DNA from 2 places in the Nocardia halotolerans genome. Region 2 is predicted to be linked to the other one. Evidence: riboswitches for the same ligand, from Rfam matches in the RefSeq annotation. Region 2 holds a riboswitch; the other holds the start of a gene.
The links. Region 2 has a riboswitch for cobalamin ahead of ACFO5K_RS14675 (ABC transporter substrate-binding protein). Riboswitches for the same ligand answer to the same signal wherever they lie in the genome.
Positions count from the first base shown of each region.

Region 1: it holds a riboswitch for cobalamin, as region 2 does, so the genes downstream of both, metE (5-methyltetrahydropteroyltriglutamate--homocysteine S-methyltransferase) here and ACFO5K_RS14675 (ABC transporter substrate-binding protein) in region 2, are expected to answer to the same signal.

Region 1 covers NZ_JBHSDL010000025.1:256,259-271,877, forward strand. The annotation lists gene ACFO5K_RS19705 (SDR family oxidoreductase) at 1-832, opposite strand, end outside; gene ACFO5K_RS19710 (lipase family protein) at 1,005-2,366, opposite strand; gene ACFO5K_RS19715 (3-hydroxyacyl-CoA dehydrogenase NAD-binding domain-containing protein) at 2,650-3,513, shown strand; gene ACFO5K_RS19720 (SDR family oxidoreductase) at 3,701-4,606, opposite strand; gene ACFO5K_RS19725 (flavin-containing monooxygenase) at 4,632-6,134, opposite strand; gene ACFO5K_RS19730 (AMP-binding protein) at 6,165-7,817, opposite strand; gene ACFO5K_RS19735 (SDR family NAD(P)-dependent oxidoreductase) at 7,807-8,808, opposite strand; gene ACFO5K_RS19740 (TetR/AcrR family transcriptional regulator) at 8,815-9,486, opposite strand; gene ACFO5K_RS19745 (hypothetical protein) at 9,841-10,194, shown strand; cobalamin riboswitch at 10,250-10,454, shown strand; gene metE (5-methyltetrahydropteroyltriglutamate--homocysteine S-methyltransferase) at 10,619-12,889, shown strand; gene ACFO5K_RS19755 (DUF3558 domain-containing protein) at 13,065-13,571, shown strand; gene ACFO5K_RS19760 (hypothetical protein) at 13,694-13,987, shown strand; gene ACFO5K_RS19765 (hypothetical protein) at 14,044-14,418, opposite strand; gene ACFO5K_RS19770 (hypothetical protein) at 14,525-14,695, opposite strand; gene ACFO5K_RS19775 (MTH1187 family thiamine-binding protein) at 14,745-15,038, opposite strand; gene ACFO5K_RS19780 (hypothetical protein) at 15,072-15,353, opposite strand; gene ACFO5K_RS19785 (hypothetical protein) at 15,401-15,619, shown strand, end outside.
Region 2 covers NZ_JBHSDL010000014.1:871,824-887,442, reverse strand. The annotation lists gene ACFO5K_RS14715 (hypothetical protein) at 1-711, opposite strand, end outside; gene ACFO5K_RS14720 (ATP-binding cassette domain-containing protein) at 1-1, opposite strand, end outside; gene ACFO5K_RS14710 (enoyl-CoA hydratase/isomerase family protein) at 864-1,658, shown strand; gene ACFO5K_RS14705 (class I adenylate-forming enzyme family protein) at 1,741-2,997, shown strand; gene ACFO5K_RS14700 (tyrosine-protein phosphatase) at 3,013-3,756, opposite strand; gene ACFO5K_RS14695 (TetR family transcriptional regulator) at 4,158-4,637, shown strand; gene ACFO5K_RS14690 (alanine racemase) at 4,684-5,862, shown strand; gene ACFO5K_RS14685 (ABC transporter ATP-binding protein) at 5,832-6,629, opposite strand; gene ACFO5K_RS14680 (FecCD family ABC transporter permease) at 6,626-7,675, opposite strand; gene ACFO5K_RS14675 (ABC transporter substrate-binding protein) at 7,663-8,700, opposite strand; cobalamin riboswitch at 8,747-8,880, opposite strand; gene ACFO5K_RS14670 (phosphoribosyltransferase) at 8,892-9,512, opposite strand; gene ACFO5K_RS14665 (carbon-nitrogen hydrolase family protein) at 9,523-10,392, opposite strand; gene ACFO5K_RS14660 (DEAD/DEAH box helicase) at 10,455-12,251, shown strand; gene ACFO5K_RS14655 (bifunctional RecB family nuclease/DEAD/DEAH box helicase) at 12,333-15,619, shown strand, end outside.

The DNA of each region.
Region 1 (15,619 bases), on a different contig from region 2:
TCGGTTGGCCGCCGGTGACCGCGACCCGGGCACCGGAAACGTAGCTGCCTTCGTCGGAGGCGAGCAAGACGTACACCGGTGCGAGTTCGGCGGGTTGACCCGGCCGCCCGAGCGGTACCTGTGAACCGAAACTTTCCACCTGCTCGGTCGGCATGGTTGCCGGGATCAGCGGCGTCCAGATCGGTCCGGGCGCCACACTGTTGGCCCGAATGCCCTGGTCACCCAGCATCTGGGCCAGCGAGGCGACCATATTGGCGATACCCGCCTTGGTGGCGTTGTAGGGCAACAGCGTCGGCGGGGGCACATCGGAGTTCACCGACGTGGATCCGATGATCGACGAGCCGGACCGCATGTGCGGTACCGCCGCCTTGGTCAGGTGAAAGAAGGCGCTGAGGTTGACTGCCAGGGTGTGGTCCCATTCCTCGTCGGGAATGTCGGTGATCGAATCGCGGGTCATCTGGTAGGCAGCGTTGCTCACCAGCACGTCGATCCGGCCGAATTCCTGCACGGCCTTGTCGACGACTGCCCGGCAATGCTGCGGATCGGCCAGATCACCGGACATCAGCACGCACTTGCGGCCCGCGTCGACCACCCACCGCTCGGTTTCGGCCGCGTCCTCGTGTTCGTCGAGATAGGCGATCAGAACGTCGGCACCTTCGCGGGCGTAGGCGATGGCCACCGCCCGTCCGATGCCGCTGTCGCCGCCGGTGATGACCGCGACTTTCCCGTTCAACCGGCCAGAGCCGCGGGAACTGTGTTCGCCGTGGTCGGGTTTCGGGTTCATCTCACCGGTGACACCGGGAGGGGTTTGCTGTTGGGCAGGCTGGGACATGATTGCGCCTCCAAGTCGGTCACGCTCGGAATCTCTCGTGTCGCCACGACGCGCGTACCCCCAGCGGGTGCGGTTCAATCGTCGACGAGCTCGCCGAGTCCGGCCGCCTCGACGGCCTGATGGACCCTCGTCGTCAAGTCGCGTCTCGGCAGCTGGCTGCCGTCCACGTGTCTCAGGGCAGTGCCGAGCAGTTGCTCGGGGCGGGTTCACCGGCGAGGCGTTGGGTGAGCCAGTCGTGGGCGGCGAAGGTGGCGGGTAGGTACGCCAACAGGTGACCGATCGCGGTGCTGGGGAACAGTGGTGGCAGCCAGGCGGTCGTGTCCAGGTGAACGGTCGCACCGTGCGCGCACCAGTCGACGGCGAGTTGGCGGACCTGTGGGTAGGTCAGGACATCATCGTTGGTGCCGGCGGCGATCAGGACCGGTGCGACGGGCTTGCGGCGGCCGATGCGCTGCTCGTCGACAATGGCCGACAGTTCCGGTGAGCTGTCGATGATCTGGGCGGGTGTGCGTCCGCCGGTGGTGTACCAGGTGGCAGGCCGCAGCATGGTGCGAAGAACGGCTTCGGCGACGCAGGCGTTGGCCAGCTCAGCCATCATCTGCTTGCCGGCGGGGTTGGTGGCGGCGTCGATGATCGGGGCTGTTTCGGGATGGTTGGCGACGATTCCGTTGAGCACATAGCCCAGCAATCCCGTTCCGAAACCGCCGATCACACCGGGGATGATCCCGTTGATGGCAGGGGCGCTGAGCATGAGATCGCGCAGATCTGCGGGCGGAGCTCCGGCGTACGTACCACGCAGGTCCAGTTCGCGAGCGTACTCGCCCTGCAGTTCGGCGGCCGCGGCTGCGGCTCCGCCGCCTTGGGAGTAGCCGAAAATGCCACTGGGACGTGAGATTCCGGTCAGCGCTTCGGCGGCACGGATGGAGTCGAGAACGGCGTGGGCTTCGGCGGCCCGGTTGACGTAGTCGTGCACGGCGGGGGTGCCCAAGCCGTGGTAGTCGGTCATCACCACGGCCATGCCGCGCGCGAGCAGCGCGTAAGCGGTGATCATCTCGTAGCTGACCCAGATGTCGAGGGGGAAGGTGTAGTGGACGAGCTCGGCCAAGGTTTTCGACGGTGCGCACTGGTCGCCTTGGCCCTGGGTGCCCGGCGCGACCGCGATCAGTGGGCGGGGCCCGGGGCCGTTCCACGGCAGGGTGGGCTCGAGGTAGGTGCCGGTGACTGCGGCAGGTTCGCCGTGGGTGTTGGCGCTGAGGTACATGATGCGGGTGGCGTTGGCGGGTACCTGGCCGGCCTGGCCTGGGATGGCCCAGGCCAGCGAATACGGCTCGCTGCGCAGAATCTGGCCTGGCTCGCCGTCCGGTAGCGGTGTGGGCGGCAGATAGAAGTCTCCGCCCTGCGACGAACCCGAGGCTGAACCGGTGCCCGGTGCCGCAGTGGCTGGTCCGGCGCCGACGGTCAGCACGGCCGTGGCACCCAGGATCACCGCACCGAGCATCGCCAGCGACCTTCTGTGCCAGCTGTGAGCTCGCATTCGCGTCGACCTCATCGTGTCTGTGGACATCGGCTCCCCTTATTTGAACTGAATTCAATATGAATCCGATTCAGATTCCCATGCAAGTAGACGAGTGTCAACGGTCACATCTACTCGAGAGCTGCATCGACGGCTCGTGGCCACCCTGGGTGTCGAGCGGGCCGAGACCGAGGCACGATCGCGATCACCTCGGCGCGGCGGCGTGTCCTGGTCGAGGCGGTGCCGCCGCGTCGTAGCCTCTCGTTCGACCCAGAGACACGAAGTCCGATCATGGGAGACGATCATGTCCAGAGTTGCCGTCGTAGGCGCAGGTGTGATCGGGATCGGGTGGGCGAAGCTGTTCGCCGCGGGCGGGTGGACTGTCGCGTTGGCAGATCCGCGCCCCGACCTCGACCAGATCATCGACACGGAACTGCACGGACTGGCGGTGAAGGCCTACACCGACGCCGGCCAGGCAGCCGAAGGCGCCGCCTACGTCCAGGAGGCGGGTCCAGAGCGGATCGAGTTCAAGCACAAGTTGTTCGCCGAGCTCGCCGAGGCCACCGATGATGATGTCGTGCTCGCTTCGTCCTCGTCGTCGCTGCTTCCGACCCAGATCGCCGAAGCCATCCCTGCGGCGGGGCGCATCCTGATCGGGCACCCGTTCACCCCGGTTGAGCTCATGCCGTTGATCGAGGTGGTGCCCGGCGCCCGCACAACCTCCACCGCGACCGACCGAGCGATGCAGGTTTACCGTGATCTGGGTAAGACCCCGATCAGGCTCAAACGCGAGATTCCGGGATTCGTCGGCAACCGGCTGCAGAAAGTTTTCAACGACCAAGCGATGTATCTGGTGCAGCAGGGCGTGATCGAGGCCAAGGACCTCGACGACCTGGTCACCGCGTCGCTCGGGTTGCGTTGGGCCACGGTCGGCCCGTTCGAGGGGATGAACCTCGGCGGCGGGCCCGGCGGTATCGCGCACCTGCTCGACAACGTCGGATCGCAGATGACTTTCGAGATCGGCGCACCCGACCCCGCGGGTATCCCGGCGGTGATCGAGCAGGTCGAGGCCGCCTACGGAACCGGCGAACAGCCCTATCAACGCCGCGAACAGGTCCGCGACGACAAGACCCGCAAAATCCTGAAAGTCCTGGGCGAGCACAGCTGAGCGCCACGCTGGTCACCGCTGCGCCCGGCGAACCAGGCGAGTTCCGCTTCAGGTGGTGAGGGCGGTCGAGGCCGCACCACCATCGATAAAGGTGCGACCGTCCGGGCTGCGGGGTGGTCGAGTTATTGCCGGCCGATCCAGGTGGCACCGATCGTGCCGCCGCAGCCGATCACCAGTGCGCGCGAGGTCATCGGGAACCGGCCTTGCGGCCCCGTTTCGGCGGCGTCGACGATGCGGTGATGGTGTGTTCGTTGGCGTGGCGTTCGATGCGCTCGGTGTAGGCGCGACGGCCTTCGACGTCGAGACCGGTCAACGCCCGGCGGTCGTCGACGAGCCGGCGCACACCGTTTTCGACGAAACTGGGTACCAGGGCCTGCACGGCAGACCAGCCCGGCGCCAACCAGCCGGGGACAGAAACGGTGTCCGGTGTGCGGCGCACGCTGTCGACGACGGCTCGGGCGACATCTTCGGGATCCACGGTGGGCATCCCTTTGCCCAGGGTCGCCCCCGACGACAGTTCGGTGCGCACCGCCGAGGGCAGTACCGCCGTGACGGTGACACTGGTGCCCGCGTATTCGCGGCGCGCGGCCAGCGACAACCCGAGCGCGGCAAACTTGGAACCGTTGTAGGTCACCATGCCCGGGATCGGGATCATCCCGGCCATGGAGGCGACATTGACGATGTGGCCGCGCCCGGCCTCGACCATGCCGGGCAATACCGCGCGCATGCCGTTGATGACCCCGCGCACGTTGACGTCGAGGATCAAGTCTGTGGTCGCTTCGGTTTCTTCGGTGAAGCTGCCCAGCGGCATGACCCCGGCATTGTTGACCAGGACGTCGAGACGCCCTTCGGCGGAGATGACCTCGGTGAGGAATCCACGCCACGACTCCACGCTGGTGACGTCCAAGCGCGCATTGTGGCAGTGCGGGATCGAGGCGGCGGTGGCCGCGGCGACATCGGTGTCGATGTCGCCGATCCACACGCGGGCGCCTGCGGCGCTGAACGCTTGTGCGGTGGCGGCACCGATGCCGCGACCGCCGCCGGTGATCACGACGACAGCACCGTTGAGGTCGATTCGGGAATGGTGAGACATCGTTGTCCTTGTCCTGGTTCGGTTTTCAGACGGTGGTCGACTCCGCTACGGCGCCACATCGTGCGGGCGAGCCGATGAGGAAGTCGCGGTCGTCTGGCTCGGTGAGCATGGCCGTCGTCGTCTTGCGGTCGAAGGGCCACAGGTCGATGGTGTTCTGGTCGGTGAAGTACCAGGAGTTACAGCCGGTGTTCCACACCGTCGGACCCATCGCCTCGGCGACGGCGTCGTTGAACCGGGCCGTTGCTTGCTCGGTGACTTCGACGGTGTCGACCTCGCCCGCGGCGTACCGGTGCAGCCACTGGGTGATGTAGCGGGCGGTCAGTTCGGCCGAGTACTGCAGTGAGATCGAACCTGTGGGCGAGTTGGGGCCGAGCACGGTGAACAGATTCGGGAACCCGGGGATCGCCGTCATACGGTAGGCGCGTGGGCCTTTCGCCCAGGCCTCGTCGATGGTGAGTCCGTCGCGGCCGCGCAGGTTCATCGGGCGCATGTAATTGTGCGGGTGGAAACCCGTCGCGAAGACGATGACGTCGATGTCGTGGTCGCGACCGTCGGCAGTGCGGATGCCGGTCGGGGTGACCTCGGTGATCTTGTCGGTCACCAGCTCGGCATTGTCGGCCTGGATGGCCTGGTAGTACGTACCGGAGATGACCTGCCGTTTACACAATGGCTGGTAGTCCGGTGTCAAGGCTTCTCGAAGGCTCTTGTTGCGAACCTGGGCACGCAGCGACAACTTCGCCAGCCGTTGCAGTGCTCGCCGACGCCAGGTCGGGCGCAAAGCCACATCAGCCAGGATTCCCGAAGCCCACAGCGACACCGCGTACACCCGACCGTGCAACTCCGGCGAGGCCGCCAGAAGCTTTGCCAGTACCGGGGATTGGCCCGCCCCCATCGGTGCCCACAGCACCCATTGCGGCGTGCGGGCGAACTGGGTCAGCTTGACAGCATCGGGTTGCAGCGCCGAAACCACCTGTACCCCGGTCGAACCCGAACCGACCACGGCGATCCGCTTGCCCGCGGTGCCGATCGAATCGTCCCAGCGGGCGGTGTGCACGACAGACCCCTCGAAACTGTCGAGCCCCGGCAGGTCCGGAGTGAACGGGTGGTGCAGGACCCCGGTCGCGGCGATCACGAAATCGGCCGTCAACTCGGTGCCGTCGGCGACGGTGACCACCCAGCCGCGGCCGTCGAAGACCGCGTCGGTGACTTCACTGTTCAGGCGCACGTGCTCGCGTAACCCGAACTTGTCCACGACCTCGGCGTGGTAACGCTGGATCTCCGGGCCGGTGGCCCAGACCCGGCTCCAATCGGGTTTGGGCGCGAAGCCGAATTGGTAGAGCTGCGAGGGCACATCACAGGTCAACCCCGGGTAGCGGTTCCAGAACCACACCCCACCGACATCAGCCCCCTTTTCGAGGATCACGAAATCGTCGAAACCGGCCTTCTTGAACGTGACCGCCGCGGCGATCCCGGCGACACCGGCACCGATGATGATGATCTTCGGCGCACGAATGAGCTTCGTTGCCATCAGTTTTCGCCTTTCGAGCAGGGTGCCGGATCAGGAACCAGTCGGGGCGTGCAGTTTCGCCCGCAGGACCTTGCCGCTGGCGTTGCGGGGAATCTCGTCGAGCACGATGAACCGTTTGGGCACCTTGTAGCGCTCGAGGCCGTCGCGCACATGCTGTTTGAGTGCCTCCTCCCCCGGCGCGGCAGCATCCGGTGCGAGCACGACAAAGGCGTTGAGGACTTGCCCGAACTCGGCATCGGGGACGCCGATCACGACGGCGTCGGTGATGTCGGGGTGGGTGGCTAGGCGGTCTTCGACCTCGCCGGGGAAGACGTTCTCCCCGCCGGAGACGATCATGTCGTCGGCGCGACCATCGATGAACAGTCTTCGTTCGGCATCGAAATGCCCCATGTCCCCGGTGGAAACGTGCCCGTCGATCACCTCTTTGGACGAGACCTTCGCCGCGGGATCCGGGGTGTAGCCGGTGTATTCGAGACCGCTACGCACGAAGATCTCCCCGATCTCCCCCGCGGCGGTCTCGGTGCGGTCGGCGCGCAGGATCCGCACCGAAACCCCGAGCGCGGCACGTCCGATCGTGTCCGGCGCGACGACGAGATCGGCCGGTGTGGCGATCGTGACCAGACCGGCCTCGGTCGAGCCGTACCCGTTGACCAGAATCGGACCGAAGGCCTCGATCAACTTCGAAACCGTGGTCGGCGAAATCGGTGCCGCTCCGGTCACCACGACCCGCAGCGACGACCGCGACGACCGGCCCTCGGCCAGACCGGGCACAGCGAGTAAGCGTTGCAGCATCACCGGAACTGCCATCACCACGGTGACCTGATGGCGGGCGATGTCGTCGAGCGCGGTCGCCGCGTCGAACCGGCGCCGGCAGATCGCTGTCCCGCCCAAGGCCAGCGGACCCAGCAGCGACAGCAGCCCGAAACCGTGGAACATCGGCGGCGCGACCAGCACCCGGTCGGTGCCCCGTAGGCGCAGGATCGCCATAGCGGTCAATGTCAGCAACACGATCGCGGTGGGCTTGATCGCACGCGGTACACCCTTGGCCAAGCCGGTGGTGCCCGACGTCAGCAAGGTGATCTTCACCGCGTGCCGTACCCGCGGTGGTTTCGGGTGGTTTCGGGTGGCGAGGTCGTCCAGTGTCGGCGGGCCGGCGGGGTCGGCATTGCGTTCGTGCCAGGCCAGCACGCGCAGGCCGGCGAAGTTCGCCTGCTCGACGGTGGTGGCGTATTCGTCGTCGTAGATCAGTACATCGGGGTTGTGCCGGGCCAGGATGGCCTGCAGTTGTGGGGCGGGCAGTTCGGTGTTGACGAAGATCAGCTCCGCGCCCAGTTGCGCGCCGGCGGCCATCGCCTCGGCGAACCCGCGATGGTTGCGGCAGATGATGCCAACCGACTTCGGTGGCGTCGGGCACGCGGCATACAGTGCCGCGGCGATCGCTTCGGCACGTTGCTGCAGCCGTCGATAGGTCAGCTGCCCAGAGTCGTCGATGATCGCGATCTTGTCCGGGTGCCGAATCGCAGTGGCAGCCAACAGCATCGCCGGAGTCGGACCGTAACGGTGGAAACTTCGCGCCAACGCCGCTGCCTTGCGCGGGCCGACCGGAGCCAACATTCCCGAAGCGAGTACCGCGGGTACTGCCGAACCCCACTGGCGCACACTGTGGGACAGATCAGCGGACATCGGCGCTCACCTGCCCGTTGCCGAGGGGATCGGTGACCACCGCCAGCGGCGGCGTTGATGCCGCCGGGGCCGGTGGCTTCAACCGCGACAGCGAGACCTCGGTGTCGCCCAAGTTGCGGAAGATCCGCTCGACAAGCAATTCCAGCGGCCACCGGAACACTGTCGCGAAAATCGCCGACGGGTACCCGTACAGCGGCGTCATAGTGCGCGGCTTCTTCACTACCGCCTTCGCCAGAACCTTCGCCGCATCGTCGGGGGTCTGGCCCGGCAGCACCCGCATCCAACGACTCGGCGCGCTCATGCGGGTGTGCAGCAACCCACCGTAGAACGTGGTCAACGTGACCCCGTCCGCGCGCGCTTCCATTCCGACCGCACGCAACCACCAGTCGAAGGCCAGCTTCGACGACAGGTAGAAACCCCACTTCGGGGCGTTGGGGAACATGATCCCGACCGTGGAGACATTCACGATGTGACCACTGCCGCGAGCCCGCATCCCGGGCAACAACGCCAGCGTGAGCCGCATCGGACCGAGATAGTTCGCGCCCGTTGTCGCGGTGATGTCCTTGGGCCGGTCATAGGAAAGATGAATCGAACGACGCAGGGACTTACCCGCGTTGTGGATCAGCACATCGACTTCCCCCAGGTCGAACCGCACCGCCTCGGCGAACTCGGCCACCGACTGCTCATCGGTGAGATCGAGTCGGTACGGAAATGCTTCGCCGCCGGCGGCATTGATCTCCTCGGCCACCTCAAGCAGTCGATCCATGGTTCGGGCGGCGATCACCACCCGGGCCCCGGCGGCGGCGAACCAGCGCGCGGTCGCCTCGCCGACACCGAACGACGCACCGGTGATCACGACCACCTTGCCCTCGACCTCGCGCCGCAACGCGGCTCGGCTGCGCAACCCCCGGGGACCGATGACCCACGCGACCGCTCGGGCGAACGGTGTCTCGACGATCCGCGCGGGACCGGTGGGCAGAACTGCAGACATCAATGATCACTCCGTCGTCTTCGACATGGTGGACAAGGAACCGAGGAAGGCCACGGCTTGAGGATCCGAGAGCGCGGCGTCGACGGCCCGCTGGGTCAGTTCGATATTCGGGTCGGTACGCAGTGCGGCCAGGATCGTGCCGAACACGTTGCCGACGACCAGGTCCTTGACCTGCTCGCGGCTGATGTCACGGGTATGCATCCAGTGCAGAACCAGCCCCTCGATGAACGACGCGAAGCCGTTCATCGCGGCACGCAATACCGGTGAGGCATCCGAACCGGTCACCTCGATGACCAGGGCGTCGGTCAGTCGGGTTCGGTGCCGGTCGCGGATCTGGCGCACTTCGGCGTCGGCCACATCGGCGAACAGCGCTTCGAAGGCCCGCGGCTGCCGCTCGGCTTCATCGAGAAGGAGGTCGATGCCCCGGGTCAACCGCTCCAGCGCGGGTCCGCGCATGGCAAGCAGGCTGCCCCAGAATTCCTCGGCCGCCTGTTCGATAACGGCCAGGTAGAAGCCCCGCTTCCCGCCGAAGTGGTAACTGATCGACCCCGCGGCCACCCCGAGCGAACGTGCCAGGTCAACGATCGAGACCTCTTCGTAGCGGTCACTGCTGAACGCGACCTTGCCCGCCGCCAGCAGTGCCGCCCGCGAGGCCTCGCCACGCCGGTTGCTGACCATCACACCTCCCAGTTCTTGAATCAGATTCAGTAATGTTGAGAGTAGGGGTCTCAGCGAAGCCGGTCAATAGCTTTCTGAACTCAATTCAAACTGTGCGGCGGGGGCGCGAAGGCTCACGAACCCGGCCCGGCGCCACCCGTTCGGTATGGCCGACCTGCTGCGCGGGTGAGTGATCAGCAACAGACCCCGATTTCGCGACAGCGGGTCCGGTTCGAATCACGCTTGTCCCCTACTCCCCCTACCGCTGGACAGAGTTGGAGACTGCACACAGGTAGGTGGAGCCGCGGGCGCAGCGATCGCCAGCCCGGTGATCATGCTGCTGGGCCGTGGGTCGGTGCCACGGTGGCCGGGTGCGTGCTCAGCGCAGCCACGCTCGGCGCACTGGGCGGCCTCATCACCGTCGGTGGCCCGCTCGCGCCGGTCTCGGCCTACCAGTACTTCTCGACGATCCTCGCGCCGTGCCCGGCGCCTACTGCGAGAATTTGGCGGTTCCAGCGCCCGCGAAGTAGTCGCCACCACCGTCTCGCCGGCCCGCCACGCTCACCACCAAGGAGATCCGCAGTCCTCGCCGGTTCAGCGGTGACCGCGGGCCGGTCCGCCCCCGCGGGGCGGCTGCGGGCTATCGCACCGACGGAGTACGACACCACCTTCGCTGACGACGAGCGTCATCTGATGGGAGCCCACCGGCGGGTGGAGCTCCTGGACTAGGATGGCAGACGCAGCTGGTTCACGTTCACCGTGCAGAGTCGGAGCCCCGAACTTCAGTGATCGTGTCGAACCGGACACCGGGATACCGGTATCCGGCGAGAGGGAACCCGGTGAGAATCCGGGACTGTCCCGCAGCGGTGAGTGGGAACGACCGCCGTCATCGAGCACTGGGCATCCGCCTGGGAAGCGACGGCCACTAGGTCGGCCGAATCAGGCCGGTGCCCACAAGTCCGAAGACCTGCCCGCTGTGCCGGACACGCCGTGTCCGGCGGCCTCCGCCTCGAGGATTGGGCGCACGGACCGACAACTCGTCGACCCACCGGACTCGGTCCGGAACGAACGCGGGCACAGCTGCGCGTTCGCGTGGTCGGCGGTCGGTGCTTCCCGCGACAGGCGATGGCTATCCGCATCTGCACCGGAGACGATGATCATGTCCATTTCGCCCACCCCCTTCACCGCCACCGTTCTCGGGCTGCCCCGAGTAGGGCCGAACCGCGAACTCAAGCGCGCCACCGAGGCCTACTGGGCCGGCAGAGCCGACGCAGACCACCTACACAGCGTCGCCGCCGAGCTGCGTCACACCCATCTGAGTGCGCTCGCCGCCGCCGGGCTGGACTCGATTCCTGTGGGCACCTTCTCCTACTACGACCAAGTGCTCGACACCGCCGTGCTGCTGGGCGCCCTACCCGCGCGAGTCGCCGATATCGCGGACCCGCTCGACCGTTATTTCGCCGCCGCGCGCGGCACCGACACGATCGCCCCGCTCGAGATGACCAAGTGGTTCGACACCAACTACCACTACCTCGTCCCCGAAGTCGATGCGGCGACACAGTTTTCCCTGAACCCGGCCAAGTTGTTTGCCGAGCTTGCCGAAGCCGAGGCCCTCGGCATCCCCGCCCGGCCCGTGGTCATCGGACCGCTCACTTTCCTGAAGCTGGCCAAGCACGCCGTCGGTGCGCCACTGGACCGCCTCGCCGAGCTCGTCCCGCTCTACCGCGACCTGCTCACCCGGCTCGCGGCCGCCGGAGCGGAATGGGTCCAGATCGACGAACCGATCCTGGTCACCGACCTCAGCGACACCGAGCTGGCCGCCGTCCGTGCCACCTACACCGAGCTCGCCTCGCCCGCCGACCGGCCCGCGATCCTTCTCGCCACCTACTTCGGCCACACCGACGCGGCCCTCGCCGAGATCGCCGCCACCCCGGTCGAAGCGGTCGCACTCGACTTCACCGCGGGAACCACCGTCGACGCAGTCGCCTCGGTTCCGGCCCTGTCGCGCAAACTGCTGGTCGCCGGAATGGTCGACGGGCGCAACATCTGGCGCACCGACCTCGGAGCCGCGCTGAGCACCCTCGGCGCACTGCTGGGCAGCGCGACCCGAGTTGCGGTGTCGAGCTCCTGCTCGCTGCTGCACGTCCCCTATTCGCTGACCCCGGAAACAACACTGGACGACCGGCTGCGGTCCTGGCTGGCCTTCGGCGCCGAGAAGGTCGACGAAATCCGCGTTCTGGCAACGGCACTCACCCAGGGCACCGCTGCCGTCGCCGCCGAACTGCGGACCGCCCACGACGCAGCACAGTCGCGCCGCACCGACCCCCGTCTGCACCACGACACCGTCCGCGCACGGCTGGCGGCCCTCACCCCGGCCGACATCAAACGCGCCCCTGCCGACCAGCGCCGGATCGAGCAGCGAGCACACCTGGAGCTGCCGCTGCTGCCGACCACGACCATCGGCTCCTATCCGCAGACCTCCGCGATCCGGCTGGCCCGTGCGGCGTTGCGCAAGGGCGAGATCGACCAGACCGAATACGTCGCCCGCATGCGCGCCGAGATCGACGACGTGATCGCCCTCCAAGAACGACTCGGCCTCGACGTGCTCGTTCACGGCGAACCCGAACGCAACGACATGGTCCAGTACTTCGCCGAACTTCTCGACGGTTTCGCGGTGACCGACAACGGGTGGGTCCAGTCCTACGGCACCCGCTGCGTGCGCCCCCCGATCCTGTTCGGCGACGTCACCCGGCCGACCCCGATGACCACCGACTGGATCGGCTACGCCCAGTCCCGCACCACCAAACCGGTCAAGGGCATGCTCACCGGACCCGTCACCATCCTGGCCTGGTCCTTCGTCCGCGACGACCAGCCGCTCGCCGACAGCGCCCGCCAAGTCGCGCTCGCCATCCGCGACGAGGTCACCGATCTCGAACGCAACGGCGCACGCATCATCCAGGTCGACGAACCCGCACTGCGCGAACTGCTCCCGCTCCGGACGGCCGAACAACCCGCCTACCTCGCCTGGTCGGTGGACTCGTTCCGCCTGGCCACCGCCGGCGTCGCCGACACCACCCAGATCCACACCCACCTCTGCTATTCGGAGTTCGGTGAAGTCATCGGCGCGATCGCCGGACTCGATGCCGACGTCACCTCCATCGAGGCGGCTCGCTCGCATATGGAGGTTCTCGACGACCTCAACGCCGCGGGTTTCGATCTCGGCGTGGGGCCGGGTGTCTACGACATCCATTCCCCGCGCGTACCTTCCGTCGAGGAAATCACGACCTCACTGAACGCGGCGTTGAAAGCTGTTCCCGCCGAACGCCTGTGGGTCAATCCCGACTGCGGCCTGAAGACCCGCGGACCGGTCGAGGTGGAAGCATCCCTGCGCAACCTCGTCGCCGCGGCGGAGGCGCTGCGCTGAGCGGATAGTTGCGAGTCCGCGTCGGCAACGACAGCCGACGCGGACCGCGCGCGACCCCTACACGTGCAAGCAAGCCACCAAGCACTGGCGAAACCGGCCGACTAGAGCCGGATAGTCGGCACGCGCACCGGATCAGCCCTCGCCCCACGTCACCGCACCCGCAGAAGGACCGTACGTGCAATCAACGACAGCACCAGTACTCATCGCAGCGCTGGCCCTTGCTCTCGGCGCATGTACATCGACATCCGACCAGCCCGACGAATCCACCACATCCGCTGCCACTGCCCTGTGGAACCCCTGTACAGAGATCGCGCCAGACCACTTGCGACAGATGGGTATCGACGCAGACACCAAGACCTCCACCACAACCGAGAAACCCGACTGGAAGTACTGCACCTGGCAGGACTCCAAAGCGGTTTGGGCCTACCACCTCGGCATTCTCTCCACGAGTTTCCCACTCGAGGCCATCAGGAAGGCCAAACCCTCAGCCACCGAGACCACGGTGGGCGGGCGCACCGGGATTCAGGACCGCACGGCCGACCGAGAATGCGAGATCCTCCTTCCTGCCGGTACCGGCTCGGTCTACATCCGAGCCTCCGACAGCCCTGCGGCACACAACCCACCCGATCCGTGCACCCGCGCACTGGAGGCCGCCAACGTCCTGGTGACCGGCCTGCCCTGAGGCTAGATTTCAGGTCGTACACGACGTGAGTTCCCTCCCCCACCACAGCCCCGATTGCGCCACATCGAAGCCTGCGCAGAACAGCTCAGCTCAGCCGGCCGAGCTCGGACGCTCTCACGGCTTTGACCGACAATTTGGTCGCGACATCCCCGGCGACTGCAACTCTGCCACGACTGACGCGGCGGCAGGGCCGCTGCGACCCGATCGTGCAGCATTCCCGAAGTACTCATCCATCAGCATGTCCCACCCGAAGCAATTATTGGATTCAGGTATGGCTGTCGCGCTACGTGTCAGCCCAGTACGCCTACACCGGTGGCAACGGCCTTCAGCGCCTCATCCAGGCCGGCTCCTCGCTGATCGGCAGGATTATGGTCGCGGTCATGCTGCTGACGTTGGCCGTCATCACCATCGTCTGACGCGTAATCCTGTTCTGCCTGTTCTTGAGCGGGTTGATCAGCTTCGCGATCGGCTCCTACATGGGAAAACACACTTGGCGCACAGCTGTGTAATCGACGAGATCACCACCTTCACCGCGCAGGCGGCCGACAGCTTCGCGCTGACGATGATCGACTTCATCATCTGCCTTGTCCTCCGCAGCGACTCGATCTACGCCGAAGATCCTCATCCTCGCCATGGTCCTTTTCGGCGACTGGCAGCTCGTACACAAAATCGACGAGCACATCCGCCCTGATAGCGGCTCGTTGAACATGAACGTCGCCGATGCCACACAGAAACGGATCACCCAGGCCTCCAGCGTCCACCGCAACAACCGGCTCAAACCGGCAGATGCGGCGCATGTCGGCGGGTCGTCACCGGTATCGACGCTGGCATGGTCAGCGCTGTCCAAGGCGGGGTCCGGGTGTGTGAGGTCAGGCGCCGAAGTACCGCAAAGGTTCGATCCCACTCGACCAAGCGTTGGCGGCAGAGCGGGAGGCTCGTTTCCAGGCGCAGTATCAGGCGCTGCGGATCCAGCCGAAATCGCCTGCCGAGAAGCTGGCTGCAAAGCGGCACGCCGAACAGCAGGCATCCAAAAGCCCACGAAAACCCGCCACGAGCACCTCTCGGGCCGTGCCCTTGAACTGTTCGGGGCCCTCACCAGCTGAATGCAGCGCACGTTCGGTCACCCAGCTAGAGCAGCGAAAGGTTGGCGGACCGTTTCGCCCAGATACCTCGCTATTCAGAAAGATGCCGTTCGACCGATTGGATCTTGGTGTTGAGCGTATCGGTATGCCCGGGGCGCAGGTCGGCTTTGATGATGATGCTGGCGCGTCCGGCGGTCTGCATGACGGCGTCGGTGGCGGCTTTGATGACGGCCATGACTTCGTCCCAGTCGCCTTCGATCTCGGTGAAGCTCGCCGCTGTCCGGTGCGGCAGCCCGCTGTCACGGATTACCCGGACCGCGGCCGCGACGTGAGCGCCGACATCTTCACCGGCACCGACTGGGGTGATTGAAAATGCTGCGAGCACAGTTGTTCCTCCTGTTAGATGCCGACATGTGAATCAGAGACTATCCAGCAGCGCAGAGGTTTCCTCGCGGAGTTCGGCGACAGGGCCGCTGGTTTTGATCCGAGGTTCTGTGGTGAGCCGGTGAATGCGGCAAATGTCGTGGACCGCTCGCGCCGAGGTAGTGCCGCGTGCGTCGGCGATGGCCTCGCGAGCAAGGCGTACACCGTGTTCGGCTTCGCCATGGCGCAGATGCAGGGCGGCCAGTTGCGCGGTGCTGCGCAGTCGGGACCGTGCGTGCGCGTCGGACAGGTTTCGCGCGGACTCCAGCTTGGTCATAGTCGGGCCGACTTCGAGTCCTCGCTGAAGGACAGAGTGAACAGTCCATGCGTGAGGTCGAAAGCGAGCAGCTTCTCGCTGTAGTAGGTGGCGAATCCTTCGTGCGCCAGGTCGGGGTGGTCTTCGTCGCCAGCTTCGTTGAACAGCGACTCCGCTTCGGTGAGCGCGCGAACACATTCGCGGTGGTTGCCTTGGACGCCGAGAGCTCGGGCTTTCACCGCAGCGATATCGGCGCGGCGCAGCAGCGACAGCGTGTCCGCCCGAAT
Region 2 (15,619 bases):
CTTCTCGGTCGCCGTGCCGAGCGCGGGCAGCGGATCGGCGTCGATCACGTTGTGCAGCCCGGCGGGCCACACCGCGGGCGGCGGGCCGAACGCCTTGCGCGCGTTGTCGATCGTGCCCTTGCCCAGTGCCCGGTTGCCGGCACCGCCGATGGCGGCACCGATGCCTGCGGGCAGTACCTTGCCCGCCATCAGCGCCGCACGCTTGGTGATGAAGCGTTTGACGAACTGCTGCAACAGCGAGCTGTTGATCGCGGACAGGCCGGGGACCTTGCCCGCCAGCGCGCCCGCCCAGTTCTTCGACGAGTTCCGCAGCCCCTTCTGCACGATCGCCATACCGGCGTCACCGAGCACGACCGCGAGCACCATCGCGCGCCGGGCTTCCTTGTCCTCGGGTTCGATGCCCTGGATATAGGCCCGGGCGAGGGTGAACACCGCCGAGGCTTCCATGAAGAACGCCGTTTCGGCGCCGACCGCGCCGAGTGCGGCCAGCGTGCCGACGCCGGGCACCGCCGCGGTGGCACCCACCGCCGCACCGCTGCCGGTGACGGCGAGCAGGTACTGCTTCTCGAGCCGTTCGACGATCTGGGCCGGGCTCTCGCCGGGATGCCGTTCCCGCAGGTACTGCACATAGCGGCGCACCGCAGGCGCCTGCAGCTTGGAACCGGTGTCGAGAACATCGACCACGGCCTTCTCGATCGCACTCTTGAACACGGCGTCGTCCTCCTCTTCGCCCGACGAGTCGAACTGTAGGGCACCTCGGTCCCCGACAGCTCATCATGCCAACGTGCACCGACACACCCCGGTTCCGCGCTGTGGGCGCGCTCGCCACCCGGTGGGCCCGCGCCGGGTTCTACGCTGACCGGATGAGTGAAAACAACCCGACCCGATTGACGCGCGAGTTCACCGCAGCCGGTGCCGAGATCGCCACGATCACCATCGATCATCCGCCGCTGAACCTGTTCGACCGCGAGCTGATCGACGCGCTGATCGCCGATGTCGCCGCGGTGAGCGCAGAGCCGCCGCGGGCGCTGCTGATCCGGGCGGAGGGCAAAGTGGTCTCCGGCGGGGTGGACGTGCACATCTTCGACGGGCGCAGCGTCGAGGAGGGCGCGCAGCTGTGGCGCGAGCTGTTCGACAAGCTCATCCACCCGCTCGAGGCGCTGGGGTGCCCGGTGGTCTTCGCCGCGCACGGCCTCACCCTCACTGCCGCCTTCGAGATGTCGCTGGCCTGCGACATCATCCTGGCCGCGCCGAAGGCGAAATTCGGGCTGGTGGAGACGGTGGTCGGACTCACCCCGTCGATGGGCGGCCCGCAGCGGCTGGCCGAGCGCGCCGGTTCGGGCCGCGCCCGCGAGTTCGTGATGACCGGCGACCTCTACGACGCCGCGACCATGGCCGACTGGGGTGTGGTCAACGCGATCCACGACGACCTCGACACCGCCGCCCGCACCCTGGTGGCCCGCCTGGCCGACGGACCAACGCGCGCGCACGCGGCGACCAAGCAGATCATCGAGGCGTGGCGTTCCGGCGGTGTGGCACACGCGGATTCGGTGACGCCGAAGGTGTCGGGCGAGCTGTTCGGCACCGCGGACCTGCGCGGGGCGGTGCGCAGTTTCCTCGATGTCGGGCCCGGTAAGGCGAGCTATCGCGGCGAGTGAGCGCGCCGAGTGCCTGACAGGATTGTGACCCACATCATATAGTCGAAGCTGCGCTGCCGCATCGACGTACGTGGAGGTCCGGATGGGTCACAGTGAGCACGAGCCGGACGCGACCGTCATCGAGTTCGGCGCCCACGCCACCGCGGGCCGGCTGCGCCGGGGTCCCGACGGGGTGTTGCGGTACGGCGATCTGCATCCGGCCCTCACCGAACTGCTCGATCTGCGGGTGCACGCGTTCACGAATCGGGAGGCGGTCGTCGAGGTCGGTGGCCCGCGCCTGACCTACCGCGAACTGTGGCACAGCGCTTCGCGGATCGCGGGCGGACTGCAGGCGCACGGCATCGGCTACGGCGACCGCGTGGCGGTGCACATGCCGACGAGCGCGCGCTGGGTGCAGGCCTTCCTCGGTGCGCTGCTCTCGGGTGCGGTGCCGGTACTGGTCCCCGACGCGCTGCCCGCCGCGATCGCCGACCGGGTGATCGCCGACAGCCGAGCCGATTTCGTCCTCGGACCCCGGGGCGCGCTGCCCGAGGGCACCGCCTATATCGATGACGGTGCGGCACTGGATGATCCGGCGCTGCTCTGCTACACCGGCGCCGCGGTCCGGCGCGGCGTGCCCACCGGGGTGGAGCTGACCAACGAGAACCTGCTCTCGGCCGTGTCCTCGGTGATCGGCGCGCTCGGCCTGCCCGCCGACGGCCTGCGCAACCTGGTGCTGTTGCCGCTGGCCCATGCCAGCGGCTGCGTGGACCAGCTGCTGCCGACCTTCGCCGTCGGCGGCACGGTGGTGCTGGCCCCCGGCGCGCGCCGGCTGGCCGACGTGCTGGTCAGCGAACGGATCGACACCGTGTCGGCGACCCCGCGCATCTTCGCCGGTCTGCTTCCCGGGCTCGCCGCGCCGCGTTCGGGTGTGCGGCGGATCAGCAAGGCGTGCCATCGTTCCGAGCGGGCCGCCGCGCCCGCGCCCGCCACCCTCACCGCCGCGTTGCGTGATGTGTTCCCGGCGGCCAGGCAGTGGTCGGTGTGGGGCGCCACCGAGACCAGCGGGATCGGCCTGATGGTCGACGACACCGACCGCGCGGAATCGGCCCGCAAGGAACCGGCGCTCGGGTTCGCCTTCGGCGGCACGGAACTGGCGCTGTCGGGCCCGCACGCCGACGCCGGGCGCGGCGAATTGCTGTGCCGCGGGCCGAATGTGAGCCGTCGTTACTGGAACGACCCCGATGCCACGGTGGCCCGCTTCAGCGGCAGCTGGTTCCACACCGGCGATCTGGTGAGCATCGACGCCGACGGACTGGTCCGCGCCGAACCGATCCGCCGGGCCGGCGGCGGCTCGTAGCCCGAGCCGGCCGGCTCAAGCCAACCTGGCGCGCAGTGCCTCGCGCAGTTCTCCGGCGAGTCCGATCTCGGCGAGGTAGCCCTCGGTGTCGCCGTAGCGCTCGCGCACGGTGGCATCGGCGGTGCGCAGGTATTCCTCGCGAACCCCGAGCAGATCGGCCGACAGTGCCTCGCCGCCGCCGATCTTCGGCTCCAGCAGCACCCGCAGCGGTTCGACCGCGGCGTTGCTGGCCAGGAAGTCGGTGTACACCTGGTCTTCGGTGACGCCGACCGCGCGTAGCAGTGTGGCCACCGCCCAGCCGGTGCGGTCCTTGCCCGCCGCGCAGTGCACCAGCACCGCGCCCTCGCCGCGCACGATCGAGGTGGCCAGGCCGGTGATGGCGGTGTGCGCTTCGGGCAGGGCGGGGAAGTGCCGGTAGACCTCGACCATGTGCGCGAAGGCCGAAACGGTGGTCGCCTCGTGCGGCGGGGCCTCTTCCATGCGTGAGTCGAACGGGGTGATGTGCAGGCGTACGCCTGCGGGCAGCACGTCGTGGCCGATGTGATCGATCTCGGCCGGGCCGCGCAGATCGTGTACATCGGTGACACCCAATTCACCCAGGGTGCGCAGGCCCTGCTCGTCGAGCCCGCTGAGCTGGGCCGAGCGCAGCAGCACGCCGGTGCGTACCGTGGTGCCGGCGGCGGTGCGCAGCCCGCCCACGTCGCGGAAATTGAAGGTGCCGCCGAGAGCGAACTGGTCGGCGGGAGGCGAGAGAGTCACTCGTCCAGGTTATCGGCGCCCAGGTTGCGCGCGGTGCCGAGTTCGCAGATCGGTCGTCCAGCCCGGTATGTCTGTTTGGTGAAGTGTCACTGTGTGGTCGCCCACATGCGCGGATCTGAACTTCGGGTCACTTGTACAATCGACCAAGATATGGATTCCGGCAAGGGGGCCCGGAAGTGTTGGAATGCGAACAGAATTAAGCCGTACGGTCGGTTTTATAAAGGTCGCATTCGGATAACAAAACAATCTTTCAGTCTGAAAAGGATGGCTGAACCAGTTCGTGAATCCAGAAAACCTTCTAAGATCGAGCTCGTTGGTCAGGTTGAAACCGCTAGGTGTCACCGATACCACGGAGCTCGCATCGCCGCGGGTAGCGAAATTTTGTTGCCGAGGAGTCGTCGTTGAGCGTCAGTCGTGAACTTACCGAAACCTCGTTGCGGCCCGATGTCTGCCAGGCCGTCGAGCAAGCCGCCGCGAGTGTGGACGCAGTCGGAGTTCGTGCGCTGCGGATCTACCTACACGCCGGTCTGAGTGCCTATTGGCCGCTGGTGAAGGCGGCACCCGAGCGCCGGGTGGCCGCCTATGAAGCCGCGCTGCGCACCCTGCGCCAGCGCTGGTCGCCCGGGGGTGAGACCGTCGGCGATCCGACCGCGGTCGCGATGTTCCGCGCGATGGACGACGAAGCCGGCGACTTTCTCGGACTGTGTGCCCGGCTCTCGGGCACCCAGTGGCTCGAACCGGTCGATTCGGTGGCCGGTTACCTGGTGTCGGTGTTCCACGGCGCGGTCCTGCGCTGGCTGGCCGACGGCAATGACGAAACCATTCTCGTGGTGATAGACGACCTGGTCGGCTGTCTCACGCTCAAGGCCGTCGAGCGCTGAGTCCGCGATGCTGGACGGATGACCAAATTGGTGCTTCAGTAGAAGAGTGACCCAGACGACAGTGCTGCACCACCTGCACGCGGCGACCGCCGACCTCGACCCGCCGCTGGCCGCCCTCGATCTGGCCGCCCTCGACGCCAACGCCGCCGACCTCACCCGCCGCGCCAACGGCGTCGCGATCCGGGTGGCCACCAAATCGGTGCGCTGTCGCGCCGTGCTCGAGCGCGTGCTCGGCCCCGAACTCACCGCCCGCGCCGGCTTCTCGGGCCTGATGGCCTACTCGCTGCGTGAGGCGATCTGGCTGGCCCGCCTCGGCGCCCGCGACATCCTGCTCGGTTACCCCGTGCTCGACCGGACCGCGCTGGCCGAACTCGCCGCCGATCCGGTGCTGCTGGACTCGATCACCCTGATGATCGACGACATCGCCCAGCTCGAACTCACCCGCACCGCCCTCGGCACCGAGCTGGTCCACCCGCGCATCTGCCTCGACATCGATGCCGCCCTGCGGATCGGCCCGCTGCACCTGGGCGCCCGCCGGTCACCGGTGCGCAGTCCCGATCAAGCCGCCGAACTGGCCGCCGAAGCCACCCACCTCGGGTTCCGGGTGGTCGGGGTGATGACCTACGAGTCGCAGATCGCGGGCCTGCCCGACAGCAACCCCGCGGTGCGCGTCGTGAAACGGCTCTCGGCCATGGAGATCGGCCGCAGACGCACCCAGGTGCTCGACGCGGTGCGTGCGGTGGTCGGCCCACTCGAGATCGTCAACAGCGGTGGCACCGGCTCGATCGAAGTCTCGATCACCGACCCCGATGTCACCGAAGTGACGGCGGGCTCGGGCCTGTACGTGCCCACCCTGTTCGACCACTACCGGTCCTTCACCCCGCGCCCGGCCCTGTTCTTCGCCACCCCCGTGCTGCGCAAACCGGCTCCGAGCATCGCCACCGTGTTCGCCGGCGGCTACATCGCCTCCGGCCCCGCGGGGCCGAGCCGGGTGCCGGTACCGGTGTGGCCGGCCGGCTTGAAACTGCTCGGCTCCGAGGGCGCGGGCGAGGTACAGACCCCGCTGGCCGGTGGTGCCGAACTCGAGATCGGTGACCGGGTGTGGTTCCGCCACGCGAAGGCGGGCGAGCTGTGTGAACGCTTCGCCACCGTCCACCTGGTCGAGGAACCGGGCGCGCGCACCCCGGTGCCCACTTACCGGGGCGAAGGACAGTGCTTCGGCTGAGCCCGCCGCGGCCGGTAGGTGACGGTCGGATACCCCTCGACCGGGTCCACGACGACCTCGGCGCGCACGTGATAGACCTGCTCGACGAGTTCGGCCGTGAGCACCTGGGCCGGGGTGCCCACGGCCACCGGCCGACCGCGGTCGATCACCACCACCCGATCGCAGAACATCGCGGCCAGATTGAGGTCGTGTAGCGCGATGTAGCTGGTCAGCGGCAGTGCCGCGACCAAGGCCAAGATCTCGAGCTGGTGCTGGATATCGAGGTGGTTGGTCGGTTCGTCCAGCAGCAGTTCGTCGGGTTCCTGCGCCAGGGCCCTGGCGATCTGCGCACGCTGACGTTCCCCGCCCGAGAGGGTGTGCCAGCGCCGGGCGGCATGTCCGCTCATGCCGGTGTGTCCGAGCGCCCGCTCGACCGCCTCGCGATCGGCCGCCTCGTCGCCGCCGAACATCCCGCCGTGCGGAATCCGGCCCAGGCGCACGACCTCGCGCACGGTGATGTCGAGTTCGGTGTCGGCGTGCTGCTCGACCATGGCCACCCGGCGCGCCACCTGACGGCGCCGCAGCGCACGCACATCGGTGTCGTCGAGCAGCACCTGCCCCCGGTCGGGGCTGTCGAGGCCGCCGAGCAGCCGCAGCAACGAGGACTTGCCGGACCCGTTGGGCCCGAGCAGTCCGATGGTCTCTCCCGGTGCGGGCGAGATGCTCACCCCGCACAGCACCGGCTGCCCACCCCTGGTCCAGGCGATGTCCACGGCTCGCAACGTCATCGACGGCCCCGCATCCGGAACAGGATCAGCGCGAAGGCCGGCACCCCGATCAACGCGGTGACCACCCCGATCGGGATCTCGGCCGGAGCGAAGAACGTGCGGGCGAGCGCGTCGACCCAGACCAGGAAGATCGCGCCGGCCAGCGCGGCCACCGGCAGCAGACTCCGATGACCCGGCCCGACCAGCAAGCGCGCCGCGTGCGGCAGCACCAACCCGACGAAGCCGATCGCGCCCGCCGCACTCACCAGCACCGCGGTGATCAGCGCGGTGATCCCGAACAGTGCCACGCGGACCCAGCGCACCGAGATGCCGAGCGCGGCGGCGCTGCTGTCGCCGAAGGTGAACGCGTCCAGCGCCGAGGCCTGCGTCCAGCACACGACCAGACCGGTGAGCGTGACGCTCGCGCAGATCACCACATCGGTCCAGTCGGTCCCCGACAGTGAGCCGAGCAGCCAGAACAACACCCCGCGAGTCTGTTCGGCATCGGCGGAGGAGATCACGATGAACGAGGTGAGCGCCGAGAACAGCTGGGTGCCCGCCACTCCGGCGAGCACCACCCGCGAGGTACCACCGCCCGCGCCGGCGGCCAGCAACATCACCAGCGCGAACGACACCAGCGCGCCACCGAAGGCCCCGGCCGACAGCGACACCGCGCCCGCCCCGACCCCGAGCACCACCACCAGCACCGCGCCCGTCGACGCGCCCGAGGAGATACCGAGTACGAACGGGTCGGCCAGCGGGTTGCGCAGCAGTGACTGCATGATCGTCCCGCACAGCGCCAGCCCGGCCCCGCACACCGCGGCCAGCAACGTGCGGGGGAGCCGCAGCTCCCAGACGATGCCGTCCTTGATCCGGCTCACCTGCGCCTGCCCGAGACCGAGGTGCTCGAGCACCACCGCGTACACATCGGGCACCGACAGATCGGCGGGTCCGAAGGTGATGCAGACCGCGATCGAGGCAGCCAGCACCACGAGCCCGGCGAGCAGATACCCGGCCAGCACCGCACTCGCGCCGCGTCGTGCCGGCGCCGGGGTCAGCGCGCCCATCCCCACCGCTTCATCGCGGCGGCGACCTTCTCGACACCGTCGATCGTGCGGATCGACGGGTTCAGGTCGGCCCCGTTGACCACGATGTAGCGGCGTTCGCGCACCGCGGTCAGCCGCTGAGCCACCGGATCCGATTCCAGGAAGGCGATCTTGCTGTCGAGAGCGTCACCCGCGAGCTTGCGCCGGCTCAGATCGGCCAGCACGAGGGCGCGCGGGTCGCGGTCGAGCAGGCTCTCCCAACTCACCTGCGGCCATTCGTCGGTGGTGTCGTCGAAGATGTTGCGCGCGCCGACCGCGTTGGTGATGATGCCCGAGGCGCCGCAGCAGCCCGCCATGTACGGGGTGGCGGTGTCGGCGAACCAGTAGGCGAGCGAAACACCTTCGGCGCGGACCGCGCCGGTCGCCGCGGCGAAGCGCCCCTGGAGTTCGGTGACCAGCTGTTCGCCACGGTCGCGCACGTCGAAGATCGCCGCGAGATCGCGGATTTCCCGGTACACGGTGTCGATGCGCAGCGGTTCGGTGCGGGCGCCGTCGGCGTTCACGCTCTCGTCGGTCTTGCCGTCGCAATCAGTGGGTGAGAGGTAGGTCGGTACCCCGAGGCCGGCGAACTGGGCGCGGTCGGCGACGCCGCCGGGGCCCAGCGTGCCGCCGAAGGAGGCGGAGACGAAATCGGGTTCGGTGTCGAGAACCACCTCGAAGGACGGCTTGTTGTCGGCCAGCCGGGGCACGGTGTCGTTGGCCGCGGCGAGGTTCTCCCGAACGGGGTCGGTCCAGGTGGCGGTGCCGACCATGCGGTCGGCCAACCCCAGCGACAGCAGGATCTCGGTGGAACCCTGATTGAGCGAGACGGCTCGCCGCGGCGGGGCGTCGATGGTGACGGCCTGCCCGCAGTTCCGCAGTGTCAGCGGGAAACCCGGTGCGCGCGAACCGGGTTCGCGCGCCGAATCGGAGGTGGCGCAACCGGTGCCGAGCACCAGGACCGCGGTCGTGAGGGCGGCACCGAGGTACCGGAGAGAAATGCGCATACGGCGCCGAACTCCTTCATCAGCGGCCCAGTCGCGGAGCCGAGAAATTCATCGTGCGCGACCGAGGAGTATTCGGGCTCCGGTCCTCGAACTCGACCGTTACCGTTGCGCGTCAGCCCCGGATTCGCACCGGGTTCCCTCATCGATCGTGGCCGTACCGACGGCCGCGCACACTGTATACCGGTGCGCTGTCAGCGCAGCAGGGCCACGACTTCGGCGTCGTCGAGCTGGTGGAAATCCTCGTAGGCCATGCCGACCCCGCCCAGATCGGCCGGTGTGTGCAGGCAGACGAGTTCGTCGCATTCGCGTGCCACCCGGTCGACGGCCTCGGGGGCGGCGACCGGCATGGCGACCACGAGATGGGCGGGTCGTTGGGCACGGGCCACCCGGCAGGCGGCGAGCACGGTCGCGCCGGTGGCCATGCCGTCGTCGACGAGCACCACCGTGCGGCCGGTGAGCGGGCTCGGGGCGCTTCGGCGCAGCGTGGCCTGTCTGCGGGCCAGCTCGGCGCGCTCGGCCTGCTCCACCTCGGCGAAGGCCGCATCGGTGACGCCCGCGCGCTCGATGACGTCGCGATTGAGCACCACGATCCCGGTCTCACCGAGTGCGCCCATCGCCAGTTCGGGGTGCTCGGGCAGGCCGAGCTTGCGCACCAGCAGCACATCCAGCTCGCCGTCGACGGCCGCGCACACCGCCGCCGCCACCGGCACGCCGCCGCGCGGTAACCCGAGTACCAGGGGCCGGGTGCCGCGCAGGTGCTCGAGGGCGGTGCCGAGGGCGCGGCCCGCGGCCGCGCGATCCGGATAGACCATCACCTCGAAACTACTCCGCGGCAGCGCCGGGCGACACAGGTTCGGTGACGGCGAAGCGGCGCAGCGACAGACTGGGATTGGCGGCCCGCACCTTCACCAGCTGGGCGGGGTCGATCGTGGCGGTGAGTACGCCCGGTCCGTCGCCGAGTTCGGCCAGCACCGCACCTGCCGGGTCCACGATCATCGACGCGCCGGCCCCCAGCGGCGCGCACTGATCGGCCGCCGCCACATAGATCGTGTTCTCGATGGCCCGCGCGCGCAGCAGCGTGGTCCACTGGTCCACCTTGGCCGGGCCCGGAATCCACTGCGCGGGCAGCAGCAGCACGTGCGCCCCCGCCACCGCGACACGCCGACAACCCTCCGGAAAACGCAGATCGAAGCAGGTCTGCATGCCGAAGATCACACCGTCGACGGCGAAGGTCGCCGGCTCGGCCAGCGGACCGGCCGCCACGACATCGGACTCCAGCTGGCCGAACGCGTCGTAGAGATGGGCCTTGCGGTACACCGCCACCACCGCGCCGCCGGGATCGTGCGCCACCAGCGTATTGCTGATCCGCCGCGCTCCGGGCGCGGGCAGCTCCACCACACCGGCCACCAGGAACACTCCGAATTCCGCTGCGAGCGCGCCCAGCCCGGTGGTGAAGGGGCCGTCGAGCGGCTCGGCGATCGCGAGCACCCGCTCGTCGAGACGGGGCACCGCAAACATCGAGTATTCGGGTGCGAGCACCACCCGGGCGCCCGCTTCGGCGGCGGTGCGCACATGCTCACGCAAGGTGACCAGATTGGCCGACGGGTCGGTTTCCGGGGCGAATTGGACGACCGCGACCGGCACCGTCGCCGCGTCCGGTTCCTGATGTACTGAGCGGTTCGGCAGTTGCATAGGTCTCACCGTATTCACCTGGTGGTTGGGGTAGCTACCGGCAGGCAGTAAACTGGTGGTCAATGAACACAAATGAGGTCGACAGCGTTCCTGCCGACGACGACAGGCACGACAACGGCCCGACTTTCGCCGATCTCGGGATCGATGACCGCGTTCTCGCGGCCATCGCCGACGTGGGGTACGAGTCTCCGTCGCCGATTCAGGCGGCCACGATTCCCCCACTGCTGTCCGGCGCCGACGTCGTCGGCCTGGCCCAGACCGGTACCGGCAAAACCGCGGCATTCGCGATCCCGATCCTGATGAATCTGGACACCGCGCAGAAGAAGCCGAGTGCGCTGGTGCTCGCGCCGACCCGTGAGCTCGCGATCCAGGTCGCCGAAGCCTTCGGCAAGTACTCCTCGCACATCCCCGGTCTGCACGTGCTGCCGATCTACGGCGGGCAGAGCTACGGCGTGCAGCTGTCGGGTCTGCGCCGTGGCGCCCACGTCGTCGTCGGTACGCCCGGTCGTGTGATCGACCACCTGGAGAAGGGCACGCTCGATCTGACCGAGCTGCGCTACCTGGTGCTCGACGAGGCCGACGAGATGCTGAAGATGGGCTTCCAGGAGGACGTCGAGCGCATCCTGCGCGACACCCCCAAGGACAAGCAGGTCGCGCTGTTCTCGGCCACCATGCCGGGTGCGATCCGCAAGATCTCCAAGCAGTACCTCAACGAGCCGGTCGAGATCACGGTCAAGTCCAAGACCACGACCAACACCAACATCACCCAGCGTTATGTGCAGGTGTCGCATCAGCGCAAGCTCGATGCCCTCACCCGTGTGCTCGAGGTCGAGGACTTCGAGGCGATGATCATCTTCGTGCGCACCAAGCAGGCCACCGAGGAGCTGGCCGAGAAGCTGCGCTCGCGCGGGTTCTCCGCCGCGGCGATCAACGGTGACATCGCGCAGAACCAGCGCGAACGCACCATCGGTCAGCTGAAGTCGGGCGCGCTCGACATCCTGGTCGCCACCGACGTCGCGGCTCGTGGCCTCGATGTGGACCGGATCTCCCATGTCGTGAACTACGACATCCCGCACGACACCGAGTCCTACGTGCACCGCATCGGCCGCACCGGTCGCGCGGGCCGTTCGGGTCAGGCGCTGCTGTTCGTCGCGCCGCGTGAACGTCATCTGCTCAAGGCGATCGAGCGGGCCACCCGGCATCCGCTCAGCGAGATGCAGCTGCCCTCGGTCGACGACGTGAACGCCACGCGTGCGGCCAAGTTCGGTGATTCGATCACCGAGAACCTGGCTTCGGACAAGATCGAGCTGTTCCGCAAGCTGATCGAGGACTACGAAGCCGAGCACAACACCCCGCTGGTCGACATCGCCGCCGCGCTGGCCGTCGGCGGGCACGACGGGGACAACTTCTTCATGTCGCCCGAGCCGGAGCCGGCCCCGCGCCGGGACCGCGACCGCGACCGTGAGCGCGCCCCGCGCCGCTTCGACGACGAGGACCGCGGACCGCGGCCGCCGTCGTTCAACCGGGACAGCGGCGCCGAGCTGGCCACCTACCGGATCAGCGTCGGCAAGCGGCACCGCGTGGTGCCGGGCGCGATCGTCGGCGCCATCGCCAACGAGGGTGGGCTGCGTCGCAGCGACTTCGGCCACATCAGCATCCGGCCCGACTACAGCCTGGTCGAGCTGCCCGCCGATCTGCCGAACGAAACCCTGGAAGCGTTGCGCCGCACCAGGATCAGCGGTGTGTTGATCCAGCTGCAACCCGATCACGGTCCGCCCTCGCAGCGGCTCAACTCGCGGGGTCCGCGCCGCGATCGGGAAGCTCGTCCGCGCACCGAACGTCGCAAGCCGCGCACCTAGCGCACCGCGGCGCGAGGCGTCGACGGCGCTGGTTAAGGTGGTGCCGTCGGGTGTGTGAACACAGGAGGGCCGCGTTTGTTCGTGTCCGGTGATCGGGTGGTCGGTGCTGTCGGCGATCTCGTGCGCGCGGCGGACTGTGAGTTCGCGCTGCTGCGTGCCATCGACGCGGCGCTCGGTAACCTGCCCGGCACACCGGACTCCGCCCTCGGCCCGCTCCGTGCGCCCGAACCGGCGCCGGAGTTGCTGCGGCACTTCGGTGCCGCGCTGGTCCGTATCCCCGCGCCCGAACCCGCCGATGCCGACCCGGCGGCTCGTATCGCCGCGCTCACCGCTGCCGCCGAGCGCACCACCGGCGCGCTGCGGTCCGGAGCGGCCGCGATCTTCGGTGCGGTCTTCTTCGACGGCCGGTTCGCCTGCGGAGCAGACCTTCTCGTTCGCGACGGTGACGAGCCCCGGTACGCGATGCACAGTGCGGTCGCGTCCGCGGCGGTGTTCGGCCGGGCGGATATGGCACCGGGGCAATCGACTTCGCCTGGCGGACGTCGCGCACCGGTTGTGGACCCGGCGCACGCCGATGCGTCCGCGCCGGAGTACTCCGCCGAGTTCGACGCGCTGCGACGCGAATTGGCGGTGGGACGCACCCCGTTCGAGCGGGTGGCGGCATCGGTCAATGCGGTCAAACCCGACCTGGTGCGCGAATCGCTCTGCGCGCGACTCGAGTTCGCGGCGAATGCGCGGGCTTTGACAGCGGCCGGGGTGAGCGTCGCACCGGTGGCGACGCTGGCGACCCCCCACGGGCACCAGCGTGCGCCCGCCACCGAACTCGTCCCGGTGTACCTGGCCCGCCGGGCCCGCTTCGAACTCATCGTCGAGGAGAAGCTCACCGAACTGCTGCCGGTGCAGTGGGGCGACCCGCGCTACCTGGCCTGCGGCCACTGCCCGACCTGTCGTTCGGCCGCGACCAATGCCCGCGACCTGCTGCTGGTGGCCGGGATCCGCGCCACCCAGCGCGCCCGGCTGCGCGAAGCCGGCGTCCTGACCGTCGACCGTCTCGCCGCCACCAGCACCCCCGTGCCGGGCCTGGCCGCCCGCACGATGGCCGCGCTGCGTCGCCAGGCCCAGATCCAGCTCGACCGCGAACGCACCGGCGAACCCGCCTTCGCCCTGCGCGACGCCACCGCGCTCGGCGCCCTGCCCGCCCCGGCGCCCGGCGACCTCGCCCTCATCATCGACGTCGACCGTCGCGGCCGGATCACCACCGTAGAACTGGCCGACGCGAACACCGTCGTGTTCCGCCCCGGCAGTGGCACGAGCGCCGACACGCTGCGGCCCAATGCGGCCACCGCCGTACAGGCCGACGCGAACGCCGTCGTCTTCGGGCCGAACATCGCCGCCGCCGAACAGCCGGACACCAATGCCGCCGGTTCCACGGGGATCGCGGCACCCGCTGCCGGGTCGTTCGATTCGGGTTTCGGCTCGCGGGGTCGGTCGGCGCAGCCGGTGCTCGGTGGTGGCGGCGGTGCGGGTCCGTCGATCGACGACGGTTCGGTGCTCGACGAGTTGCTCGACATCATCGGTGAGCATCGGGCCGCCGACCCGAGCGTGCGGGTCTATCACTACGGATCGGCGGTGCGGACCGCGCTGCTGGACTGGGCCGGTCGGCTCGGGACCGGGGCGGACCTGCTCGACGAACTGCTCACCGACGGTGCGCTGGTGGATCTCGCGCCGATCGTGCGGACCGCGTTGCTGATCGGTGAGCAGTCCTACGATGTCGCGGGATTGGCCGCCCTGCTACCGGGTGCTCCCGGTCGCGCCGCCACCGTGCTGGGAATTCGGGACTGGTTGCTCGAGCGGGCCGCCGAGGCCGGGATCGAGGTGCCGGGTGCCCGGTTCGCGGTGGCCGACTCCGATGCGCCGCCGTCGCTGTGGGCGGGCTCGGTGGAGTCGGCGCTGACCGAGTTCGCCGCCGCGAACGGCACCGACAGCGCCGCCGCGCGCGCGGCCGCCCTGATGGCCGCGGTCCTGGGCTATCACCGGCGGGAACGGCAACCCCGCTGGTGGGCGCACATCGACCGGCTCAGCCACCCGGTCGGCGAATGGGCCGACGAACCGGGCGTACTCGTCGCCGAATGGGGCACCGTCGACACCAAATGGCATCGCACCCCCCAACTTCCGACGATGCGGCGCTACCTCACGCTCACCGGTCGTCTCGGCACCGGCGTCACCCTCACCCCCGGCACCCAGATGGTCACCATCTACGACGGTGCCGCCGCGGCGGGCATGACCCAGACCCTGGGCCGCCGGGCGACAGCCACCGCCATCGTGCTCGGCTGTTCGGTCGACGCCGATTTCGACGACACCGTCCGCCTGGAAGAACTGCTCCCGGCGGGTTGCCCGCCCTACGACGACCTGCCGGCCGCCATCGCCCCCGGCCCACCCGACGGCGAAGCCGAGATCGAGGCCGCCCTGGAGTTCACCGCCCAGGACCTGCTGATGACGCTGCCCTGGGTGCCCGAGAACGCGGTGTACGACCTGCTGCTGCGCCGCCCGCCCCGGCTGCGTGACGGCTCGGCGCTACCGCACGCGCACGGTGACTTCGCGACGGCCGTGGCGAACGCGGTGGGCGCACTCGACGCCTCGTACCTGGCCGTGCACGGTGCGCCCGGTACCGGTAAGACCCGCATCACCGCGCGGGCGATCGAACGTCTCGTCACCCGGCACGGGTGGCGGATCGGGGTGGTCGCGCAGTCGCACGGGGTGATCGAGCGGATCTTCGACGCCGTCGTCGAGGCCGGGGTGCTGCCCGAGCTCGTCGCGAAGAAGGACGTGGCCTCGGTGGGCCCGGAGTGGTCGGCCATCGACGCCGACCGGTATCCGCGATTCCTGGACAACGCGGTCAACGGTTGCGTGCTTGGCGGCACCACAGCGGATTTCGTCGACGAGACGCTGATCGCGCCGGGTTCGCTCGATCTGCTCGTGATCGCCGACGCGGGTGAATGCGCACTGGCCGACACCGTCGCGGTCGCGGTGAGCGCGCGCAATCTGCTGCTCGTCGGTGATCCGGTGCCGCCGCGCGCCCAGGCCACCCATCCAGCGCCCGTACAGGTTTCGGCACTGGAGTGGTTGTGCGACGGTGCGGCCACCCTGCCCGCTGCCCACGGCTACTTCCTGGACCGCACCTGGCGCATGCACCCCGCGGTGTGCGCGCCGCTGTCGGCCAGCTGCTACGACGGCAGACTACGCGCGGCCGAAAACCGTTCCACCGCCCGCGATCTCGCAGGAATCGCGCCTGGAGTGAGCACCGTGCTGGTCGAGCACCGGGGCAATGCCACCGAATCCGATGCCGAGGCCCGCGAAGTGGTCCGTCG